DNA from 2 places in the Pseudarthrobacter sp. TAF60_1 genome. Region 2 is predicted to be linked to the other one. Evidence: riboswitches for the same ligand, from Rfam matches in the RefSeq annotation. Region 2 holds a riboswitch; the other holds the start of a gene.
What was found. A riboswitch is a leader RNA that binds a small molecule or an ion and turns the genes downstream of it on or off. The one in region 2 is predicted to bind thiamine pyrophosphate.
Positions count from the first base shown of each region.

Region 1: it holds a riboswitch for thiamine pyrophosphate, as region 2 does, so the genes downstream of both, AB4Y73_RS15815 (ECF transporter S component) here and thiO (glycine oxidase ThiO) in region 2, are expected to answer to the same signal.

Region 1 covers NZ_JBFRDI010000014.1:76,300-81,493, forward strand. Annotated here, with positions in the region: gene AB4Y73_RS15785 (Na+/H+ antiporter subunit D) at 1-1,121, shown strand, start outside; gene AB4Y73_RS15790 (Na+/H+ antiporter subunit E) at 1,118-1,663, shown strand; gene AB4Y73_RS15795 (monovalent cation/H+ antiporter complex subunit F) at 1,660-1,938, shown strand; gene mnhG (monovalent cation/H(+) antiporter subunit G) at 1,928-2,323, shown strand; gene AB4Y73_RS15805 (DUF4235 domain-containing protein) at 2,388-2,651, opposite strand; gene AB4Y73_RS15810 (heme-degrading domain-containing protein) at 2,731-3,273, opposite strand; TPP riboswitch at 3,331-3,467, shown strand; gene AB4Y73_RS15815 (ECF transporter S component) at 3,540-4,160, shown strand; gene AB4Y73_RS15820 (ABC transporter ATP-binding protein) at 4,160-5,194, shown strand, end outside.
Region 2 covers NZ_JBFRDI010000003.1:159,726-164,919, reverse strand. Annotated here, with positions in the region: gene AB4Y73_RS04355 (TetR/AcrR family transcriptional regulator) at 1-157, shown strand, start outside; gene AB4Y73_RS04350 (DUF3107 domain-containing protein) at 207-431, shown strand; gene AB4Y73_RS04345 (hypothetical protein) at 503-805, shown strand; gene AB4Y73_RS04340 (4a-hydroxytetrahydrobiopterin dehydratase) at 827-1,504, opposite strand; gene AB4Y73_RS04335 (thiazole synthase) at 1,563-2,378, opposite strand; gene thiS (sulfur carrier protein ThiS) at 2,383-2,619, opposite strand; gene thiO (glycine oxidase ThiO) at 2,616-3,947, opposite strand; TPP riboswitch at 3,940-4,059, opposite strand; gene thiE (thiamine phosphate synthase) at 4,087-4,821, shown strand; gene AB4Y73_RS04315 (RNB domain-containing ribonuclease) at 4,907-5,194, shown strand, end outside.

The DNA.
Region 1 (5,194 bases), on a different contig from region 2:
GCGCCGGCGTCACCTATGTGGTGGTCTCCGTGGTGTCCTCGGTCCTGTTCCTGATCTCCATCGCGATGGTCTACGGGGCCACCGGGACGGTGAACATGGCAGACCTTGCCATCAAGCTCGCGGACCTGGACGAAGGAACACAGACGCTGCTGCATGTGATGCTCCTGGTGGCCTTCGGCATCAAGGCGGCAGTGTTCCCGCTGTCGTTCTGGCTGCCTGACTCCTACCCCACCGCGCCCGCCCCGGTCACCGCTGTCTTCGCCGGCCTGTTGACCAAAGTGGGCGTGTACGCGATGGTCCGCACCGAAACCCTGCTGTTTCCCGGCGATAGCCTGAACACTCCCTTGATGGTGGTGGCGCTGCTGACCATGGTGGTGGGAATACTCGGCGCCCTGGCCCAGAGTGACATTAAACGTCTGCTGTCCTTTACCCTGGTGAGCCATATCGGCTACATGGTGTTCGGACTGGCCATGTCCTCCGTGGCCGGACTGGCCGCCGCCGTGTTCTATGTGGCGCACCACATCACCATCCAGACCAGCCTCTTCCTTGTCACGGGCCTGATCGAACGCCGCGGCGGCAGTTCCTCCGTGGACCGGCTGGCAGGCCTGGCCAAGCTTTCGCCCCTGCTGGCGCTCCTGTTCTTTGTGCCCGCAATGAACCTGGCCGGAATCCCGCCGTTCTCCGGGTTCCTGGGCAAAGTAGGCCTGATCCAGGCCGGTATTGAACTGGGGACTCCGCTCGCCTATGCGCTGGTGATCGGCGGCGTGGTGACCAGCCTGCTGACACTCCTGGCCGTGGCGAGGGTATGGAACCGTGCGTTCTGGCGCAAACCGTCGGACGCCGAGCATCCAGACCCCGTCCTGCTGGCCGCGCCCGAGGAATCGGCCACCGGCCGCCGGGCCGGGCGTGACAGCGTGACCCTACTGCCCCGGACCATGGTGGGATCAACCCTCGGCCTGGTGGTGCTTGGGGTCGCCCTCACAGTCTTCGCCGGCCCGCTGTTCAAGGTCGCGGACCAGGCGGCCCAGGAGATGCTGGACAGGTCCTCGTACATCCAGGCCGTGCTCGGTGAGGACACCCAAGTTCCAGCCCTGGCGCTGAAAGCGGGTGGGGGCGAATGAGCCGCCGCCGGATATCCCTGCGCCAGGAGATTCCCCTGCTGGTGTGGCTGGTGATCGTCTGGGGTGCGCTCTGGCAGGACTTCAGTCCAGGCAACCTGCTTTTCGGCGCCCTGCTGGCCGTGCTGGTAGCCCGGATGTTCTACCTGCCGCCGGTGGAACTCAGCGGCAGGTTCAACATCCTGCACGCCGTGCCTTTCGTCCTGCGGTTCCTCGCCCGGGTGGCGGCAGCGAGCATCGAAGTCATGTACTTGGCGGCCGTCCGCGGACCGAAAGTGATCAACGCAGTGGTCGCTGTCCCGCTGCGGAGCCACCAGGACCTGATAGTCACCGCCGTGGGCCACGTGATCTCGCTGATCCCCGGTTCCCTGGTGGTGGAAGTGGACCGTTCAACGTCCACCCTCTATCTCCACGCGCTCAATATCAGCACTGCCGAGGATGTGGAGAACCTGCGCAAGGAGGTCCGCTCCATCGAAGCCGGGCTGATCCGCATCATGGGCAGCAAGGAAGAACTCGAAGTAGTGCGGCAGGAGAACCCGGCATGATGCAGATTGTCCTGGCTGTCACGGCAGTCATTCTTTCACTGGCCGCGGCCGGTGCCATCATCCGGATCGCCCGGGGCCCGTCGCTGCTGGACCGTGTGCTGGCCTCCGACGTCCTGCTGGCCATCCTCGGCGCGGCGCTGTGCATCGACATGGCAGTCAACCGGCACCTGAACAACCTGATGCTGCTCGTGGCGCTGTCCGTAGTCGGCTTCATCGGCTCCGTAACAGTGGCGCGCTTCGTGGCCGACCGGCGGGAGCACACCCATGAGTCCTGACGCGAGCCTGGTGGATAACGTGATTGACACCGTGACGGCGGTGTTCCTGGTGGCGGGCGCACTGATGTCCCTGGCAGCCGCCGTCGGCCTGCTCCGTTTCCCTGACCTGCTGAGCCGCATGCACGCCGCCACCAAACCGCAGGTGCTGGGGCTGTTCCTGCTCCTGGCGGCCATCGGCCTGCAGATGCGGACGTGGTGGGTGTGGCCGGTGCTGCTGGTGGCCTGGATTTTCCAGCTGCTGACCGTGCCGGTGTCCGCGCACATGGTGGGCCGCTCCGGCTACCGCACCAAGCACATGCACCGCGAGCTGCTCAGCTCCGATGATCTGGAGGCCGTGGTCCAGAAGGCGGCCAAATCCGCCCGTGACGAAGCGTCCGACGGCTAAGAGTTTTTGTCCAGATAATGCCGCCTGGTGACTGCACAGCGGCCGTTATCTGGACAAAAACTCGCTAGACGATGTCCTGGGTCTTGGCGAAACGGGTGATGGCCCGCTGCGTGCCGCGGTTGGCGAGGACCTGGATGATGGTGCTGACCGAGGCTGAGATCAGCGCGAAGGTCAGTGCCGAACGAAGGCTCGTGGGGGTGTCTTCGTGCTTGCCCGTGGGTGCCTTGTTGCCGGTGGACTTTTCCCACACGGCGTTGACCAGCTTAGTGCCGACAAACCCGGCGCCGATGCTGATTCCGGTGCCGAGCAGCTTGATGAGCACGTTCATGGTTTGAACTCCTTGTGACCGGGACGGGGACTGCCTTTAGCCTAACGCGATCCGGCCGCCAGCCAGCACAAGGCAAGCACTAGTCCGGGCGCAGGGACCCCAGAATTTCCCGGAGGGCCTCCACCACGAGGTCATGGTCCTGCATCTGCGGCAGCCCCGAAACGGTCACCGTGGCCACGGCGCCCACACCGGTGACGTAAACCGGGAAGCACCCGCCGTGGGCCGCATAGACCGATTCGTCATACCAGCCCTGGTCTTCGATCCGGCCGCCCCGCAGCCGGGCGCGCAAGCCCACCAACAGCGAAGGGATCTCGTATCGGGCGGCGGTGCGCTGCTTCGCCCGGACCCAGTGTTCGTTGTTGGGGGTGGCGCCGTCCAAAGCAACATGGAACAGGACCTGGTCACCCTTGGTGATGTCGATGGCGATGGGCAGCTTCCTGGTCTTGCCGAGCTCCACCAGCAGCAGCCCGAGGCTGAGGGAATCGTCCTTCGTGAACCGCGGGAACTGGAGCTCGCTGATCTCGGCGTCGATTCGTGCAATCAGGGCTTCGAGCGCCCCCGGCGGCTGGTTCTCGTCGGAATCGGGATCGAACGCTGTCACATCGGATCGTTCGGCAGTCATGGCCCACAATCTACCCCTACAGCGGTGTAAACTGGGTCACGCCCATCAGGGCAGAATTAATTACGACAGGGGAGCGCCGCCGTCGGGCACTGCAGTCATGCAGCCGGTGGATGGGCGCTGAGAGTGCGGACAGCCGCAGACCCTCGAACCTGATCCGGTTAGTACCGGCGCAAGGGAGTCGAGCTTCTCAGAGTGTCCGGATCCGGACGGCGCAGGCCGCGCGGCAACCGAGAACACCCTCCCCTCCTGTACCTCAGGAGGTTGACATGACAACAGTAGGAATCAAAAAAGCCAGCTATAGCTGGCGCGTTGTGGACATTGTAGTGGCGGCTCTGATCGCCATTGCGGGCGGCGTTATCTTCTGGGCATGGGACCAGGGTGCGGCGCTGGTCTCCACACCGATGAACGCGACATACCCGCCCCTGACCGGCCTCATCGCCGGCGGCTGGATGATTCCGGCAGTGCTGGGCATGCTCATCATCAGGAAACCGGGCGCCGCACTGTTCTGCGAAGCCGTGGCCGCCACCGGTGAGCTCATGATGGGTTCGCAGTACGGCACCACCGTGCTGATCTCCGGCATCCTGCAGGGCCTCGGCGCGGAACTGGTGTTCGCCGCCTTCGCCTACAAGAAGTTCAACCTTCCGACCGCCCTGCTGGCCGGTGCCGGGGCAGGACTTTTCTGCGGCCTGAACGATTCCTTCCTCCCGTGGGGCTGGAACATCGCCTATGAGGCCGGCGATAAAGCCGCTTACATTGTCTTCTGCGCGATCTCGGGTGCCGTGATCGCGGGCGCCGTTTCCTGGCTCGCCACCCGCGGCCTGGCGAAGACGGGTGTGCTGAGCTCCTTCGCATCGCGGAAGGCATCCTCGGAGCCCGTCTTCAACTGATGGCCGCTTCCGACGCCGGCGTTTCCGCTGTGCGCCCCGCAGCGGTGTCCGCCCGTGGCTGGGGCTGGCGGCACGCCGGCCGCGCCGTACCAGCCGTCCAGGGGCTCGACCTGGACATCGCGCCCGGAGAGCGGGTGCTGCTGCTGGGCCCCTCGGGCGCCGGCAAATCAACGCTGCTGCACGCGCTCGCCGGGGTGCTGGGTGACGAAGCGGACGACGCCGACGAGACCGGCACGCTGCTGATCGACGGCGTTGCGCCGCGCGGCCAGCGCGGCCGGGCCGGACTGATGCAGCAGGATCCTGAAACGCAGGTGGTCCTCTCCCGGCTGGGCGACGACGTCGCCTTTGGCGCGGAGAACCTGGCAGTGCCGCGGGATGAGATCTGGCGGCGGGTGGAGGAAGCGCTCGACGACGTCGGGCTGCGTAGTGCCGGGCGCCCGGACAGTGCGGCCGGAGTCCCGGGCGCGGCGGGACCAGACGCCGCGGGGCTCCCGCTGGACCACCCGACGTCGGCCCTGTCCGGCGGCCAAAAGCAGCGGCTGGCGCTGGCCGGCATCCTCGCGATGCGGCCCGGGCTGATCCTGCTGGACGAACCGACCGCAAACCTCGATCCCGCCGGTGTCCTGGAAGTCCGGGACGCCGTTGCCCGCTGCCTCGACAAGACCGGCGCCACCCTGGTGGTGGTGGAACACCGCGTGTCCGTCTGGAAAGACCTGGTGGACCGGATCGTGGTGCTGCAACCGGGCTCGGCTGCCGGGGCGGCCGATGGCATCCCGGGCAGCACCTCCGGCGTGCTCCTGGACGGGCCGCCGGACCGGGTGCTCGCCGAGGCACGCAGCATACTGATCCGCGCCGGTGTGTGGGTGCCGGGATACGTTCCCGAGACCCGTCCGCGTGCCGGCACATCCGGTGGTAGTTCTGCTGACTTCGGCGATTTGCTGCTGGCGGCCGAGCGGCTTGCCGTGTCCCGTGAGCGGCCACGCCGCCGGGGCTTCCGCACCATCCCGCCGGTGCCTGTGCAAACGGGCATCACG
Region 2 (5,194 bases):
CGAGGCGCAGCTGCTGGGACGCGGACTGGCCGGAATGGCGCAGGTCAGCGCGCGTTACTGGCTCGAAACGGACGGCAACCTGGACCTCGATGTGGCCAGCGACCTCATTTACCGTTTAGCTTGGCGCGGAATCTCGCGCTTCCCCAAAGAGTCCTAGACTACAAATAAGAGAACCGAAGAACTTTGATTGGCTGGGAGGCCCCCTTTTGGAAATTAAGATCGGCATTCAGAACATTGGCCGCGAAATCGTGCTGGAATCGGCAGAGGACGCTGACGCTATAGCTACGGTCGTGGAAGAAGCCATCACCAAGGGCACCGAGCTCCGCCTCAAGGATGACAAGGGACGTATCATCATCGTTCCGGGCAATGCGCTGGGCTACGTGGAGATCGGCGCCGAAGAAGCCCGCAAGGTTGGCTTCGGCCAGTTCTAAGACACGAGCTTTAGCACCCAAGCGGGCCACTGCCTGTCGGCGGTGGCCCGCTGCATTCCGAGGGAGATTCCATGCTTTCGCTGACCATCGTTGTCCTGGTCACCGCCGCTGCGGGCTTCATTGTCTGGGCCAATGACAGGCGCCATACCCGGTACGGCATGATACTGCCCGCCGGTGTAGCCGTCGCCGTGGGTGCGCTCAGCTGGATCATCTTCATGGCGGCGGGCTTCGGCTACATGCCGGGCCTCACCTGGATCCCCTGGATCCTGCCGATGGCCCTGGGCGCGGCGGCTGCCCTCGGGGCCGTCATCTACCTGGGAAGGAGCCGCGAACACCATGACCTCCAGCGGCTCACCAGGGCCCTGAAGCTGTAGCAACCAGGGCCGCCAGCCCGCTCAGGGGCCCGACGTCGCCTCAGGCCGGTGCCCTACCTCCGTGCACAGGCACAGCCGGTTCCCTTGCGCGTCGGTGACCACCACCCAGTCGGGTGCGTGGTCATGGTTCATTAGGGCCCCGGCGGCCGCTGTCTTCTCCAGGACGGGCCCCGATTCGGCCAGGCTCCAGTGGACATCAAGGTGGAGCCTGCTGCTATTGGGCGTCCCTGTTTCCTGGAACCAGATGCTCGGGCCCCGGCCGTAAGGATCCACCAGGTCGCCGCCCGCACCTTTCTTGTAGCCCAGCGCTACCCGCCACACCTCCGCGATTTCCGCCGGGTCCGCGGTGTCGATGCCCAGCTCCACCGTCCTGAACAGCCCCGGCTGGGCAGTTGCCCCCGCCTGGGCGGCCGCTTCGCTGGCGGCCACCGCGGCCGCGGTGTCCCGCTCGGTGACCTGGCCGCCTGCGTCGTGCGAGGTGTACCGGATGAACACCCTGTTGTACCGCCAGTCCAGATCGGGATGATGGTTCTGTTCTTCCGCGAGACGCCCGACGGCGGCTATCAGCTCAAGCGCGGCGGCCGCCGTCGGCGCTTTATAGACCGTGACGAGCCCGCCCAGGCGGTACCGCCAGTCGGGCAGCACTGCCAGGGCAGCGTCGAGCCGTTCGCGGGTGAGGACGTCTTGGTTGCCGGCCACAGCTGACTCCTGGGTCTTGTTCCGTGAGCGTGCCGACGGGCGGCCAGCGGTTGCCGGACTAGAGGAACTCGGCCCGGTTTTCCATCGCCGATGACGCCAGGGCGTGCTCGCGGCGCGGTATTCTGCCGGCCGCTTTCGCCAGCCTACCGGCGATCACGGCGTGTTTGAAGGCCTCCCCCATGAGCGCGGGATTTTGGGCCCGGGTCACGGCGGTGGCCAGTAGTACGGCGTCACAGCCCAGTTCCATGGCCAGCGCCGCGTCGGATGCCGTGCCGATGCCGGCGTCGAGGACAACGGGAACCGAGGCGCGCGAAACGATCAGTTCAATGTTGTGCGGATTAAGGATCCCCAGGCCCGTGCCGATCGGCGCCCCGAGCGGCATCACCGCGGTGGCGCCCAGGTTCTCCAGCCGCAGGGCCAGGACGGGGTCATCGTTGGTGTAGGCGAACACCTTGAAGCCTCGGTTCACGAGCTGTTCAGTGGCGTCAACGAGCTCGACGGCGTCCGGCAGCAGGGTCTGTTCGTCGGCGATGACCTCGAGCTTGACCCAATCCGTTTCCAGGGCTTCGCGGGCCAGTTCGGCCGTCATGACGGCGTCCCTTGCCGTGAAGCAGCCGGCCGTGTTGGGCAGGACCCGGATTCCGTGGTCCACCAGGAGCTGAAAGAGGGACCCGGACTCGGTGGGCGAATAGCGCCTCATGGCCACGGTGGTGAGCTCCGTTCCCGACGCCAGCAGGGCGGCCCCAAGCCCGTCCAGGCTGGGGGCGCCCCCGGTGCCCATGATGAGGCGGGAGCCGAGTTCGACGCCGTCGATGACGAGCCGGTCCGTGTCCGGCGACGTGGTGGCGGTGCTGATGTTGTTTGTGACTGTCATGGTGTCAGCCTCCCTGAACTGCGGTGACCAGTTCGACGTTGTCCCCGTCGGCGAGCGCGGTGACGAACCACTGGCTGCGGGGTACCACTTCTGAGTTGTGGGCAACGGCGACGCCGAGTTTCTGCCCGTCCGCGGCCTGGCCGTTGGCGGCGAGGGGGCGGCCCGTGATCTGGGTGACCAGGGTGGTGATGGACGCGTCCCGGGGGACGGCATGCGGCGCGCCGTTGAGGGTGATGTTCATGCTTTTTCCTTTGTGGGTTGAAGGGCGGCTTGTGGCTGGCTGGAAAACCTGTCCGGCGAGTGAACCTGCCAGCGCGGATCGTTCCGGCCATCCAGCAGGTCGCGGCAGATGGCTGCTGCTGCGGGAGCCAGCAGCACTCCGTGACGGTAGAAACCGGTGGCAATAATCAGCCCCGGAATGTGTCCTGAGCTGGGAGCAGGGACGCGGCCCAGCAGCGGCGCGTTGTCCGGCGTCGCAGGACGCGCCCGCGTGGTGCATTCGAGAAGCTCCAGCTCGGCGACGGCGGGCAGCAGGACCTGCCCGTCACGCAGCAACTGGTACACGCCGCCCGCAGAGACGGCACGGCCAGCTGTGACGGCACGGCGGGCTGCACCGGTGTCCTCCGCGCCGGGAAGTGCGTCCTCGCGCTGGGTTGCCCCGATCACCACCGTGCCGTCCTGCCGGGGGACAATGTAGACCGGCACGCCGTGGACCAGGCCCCGGACGGTGGACGTCACCAACGGGCGCAAGTGCTGGGGAACGCGGAGGCGCAGGATGTCGCCGTAAACGGGCCTCAGAGGCAGCTGCAGCCAATCCGGCAAGCCACCCAAGGCCGCCGCCTGAAGGCCGTTGGCCACGATGGTCTCCCCCGCCAGGACTGTGCCGCCACCGGCCAGCTTCACACCGCTGACGCGCTTTCCCTCCCAGAGAAGTGCCGTGGCGCGGTCATCAACGGCGAACCCGTTACGGGCGCCATCGACGGCGGTCCCTGCGCCCGGTTCGTGGCCGGCCAGGACTTCCCGCAGCGATGCAATCAGCCTGCGCGGGTCCACCTGGTGGTCCGCCAGAATGGCCAGGGCACAGGAAATGGCCGGACTGAGCAGCGGTTCCCTGCCCCTCGCTTCCCTGACCGTCAGCGGCTCCACCTGCAGTCCATTGGCCTCTTGGACGGCCCTGAGGTCCATCAGCGCGCGGCGGTCCGCGGCGTCGGCACCGACGGCGAGGGTCGGCGTCGTCAGGTAGCCAAAATCCCCTGCCCCTGCCCGGCCGAGGTTTGCCGCGAAGGCCGGCCAAAGGAACGAGGACTCGAGCATCAGCTCCAGGAGGCCTTCCTCCTGGTAGTGCAGTTCGCTGACAGGGGCGAGCATGCCGGCGGCCGCCCAGCTCGCCCCTGAACCCGGTTCGTCATCGATCAGCACCACGGAGCGGCCGGAGCGCCGCGCCTCCCAGGCGATGCAGTGGCCAATAACTCCGCCACCGATCACCGCCACGTCGGCGCGCAGGATGGGGGGACTGCTCTCGTCAAGGCCGGGTGGGCTGGCGGCCGGGCCGCCGGATGGGGGGACCATGTGTTTCCTTCCCTACGCCGGTACTAGCCGGATCAGGTCAAGCGGTCGGCTCTGACGCCCTCTCAGCCCGGCCGCTTTGTGACGGCTGCAACGGGCTCCCGCAGTACACGCCCAGTTTAGGGGAACTAGGGTGGTTTCCATGAACGTGTCTTCCACCCCCAGCTTCCTCCCCAACCCCACCGTCCAGGAGTCCGGCGCCGGCCTGCCCCCCAGCGCCAGGTTGTACCTGTGCACCGACGCACGCCGCGACCGCGGGGACTTTGCCGAGTTTGTGGACGCGGCGTTCGCCGGCGGCGTGGACATCATCCAACTCCGCGACAAGGACATCGAGGCCGCCGAGGAACTGGAACTGCTCGCCGTCCTCCAAGCGGCCGCTGCCCGGCACGGACGGCTCTGGGCGGTGAATGACCGTGCTGACATTGCCATGCTGTCCGGTGCGCCGGTCTTCCACATCGGCCAGAAAGACCTGCCCGTGGCCTCCGCACGCACGCTGCTGGGGGCAGGGCCCGTGGTGGGGCTTTCCACCCACACCACCGAACAGGTGGAAGGCGCCATCCGCTTGTCCTCCTCGGTGACTGCCGACGGCGGCCTGGACTACTTCTGCGTGGGCCCGGTATGGGCCACCCCAACCAAACCCGGCCGGACCGCCGTCGGCCTTGACCTGGTGCGTTATGCAGCGGACGCCGTTGCTGCCACCGGCACCCAGGCCGCTTTGCCTTGGTTCGCTATTGGCGGGATTGACTTGGACAACGTCGAGCAGGTGGTGGAAGCCGGTGCCAGCCGGATCGTTGTGGTCCGCGCAATTACGGAAGCCTCTGACCCCGCCGCCGCAGCCAGGGCCCTGCTGGCCGCCTTGGATGCCGGTGCCGCCTAACAATCAGGCGTCCGGCTCCTGAGAATCCCCCGCGCAGCGGAGCGGGACGTGCGCGATCAAGGGAAATCGGGCTAACCTGACTTTTGTGTCCCATCATCGGTTGGCCCCGAACGTCCACGAGAAGACCAACGCTCTCGAGGCAGCCCTGAGTGCCCTGCGGACCGAGCTGGAACTGCCCGGCCCTTACCCGGCCGAGGCGGTCCGCGACGCCGAGGAAGCCGTCGCCGCGCATCAGCTGCCGCCCGCTGACCTGACGGATGTTGAGTTCCTGACCATCGATCCGGCGTCGTCCACGGACCTTGACCAGGCGCTGTTCATCGAGCGTTCCGCCGCGGGCTACCGGGTGCTGTACGCCATCGCGGACGTGCCGTCC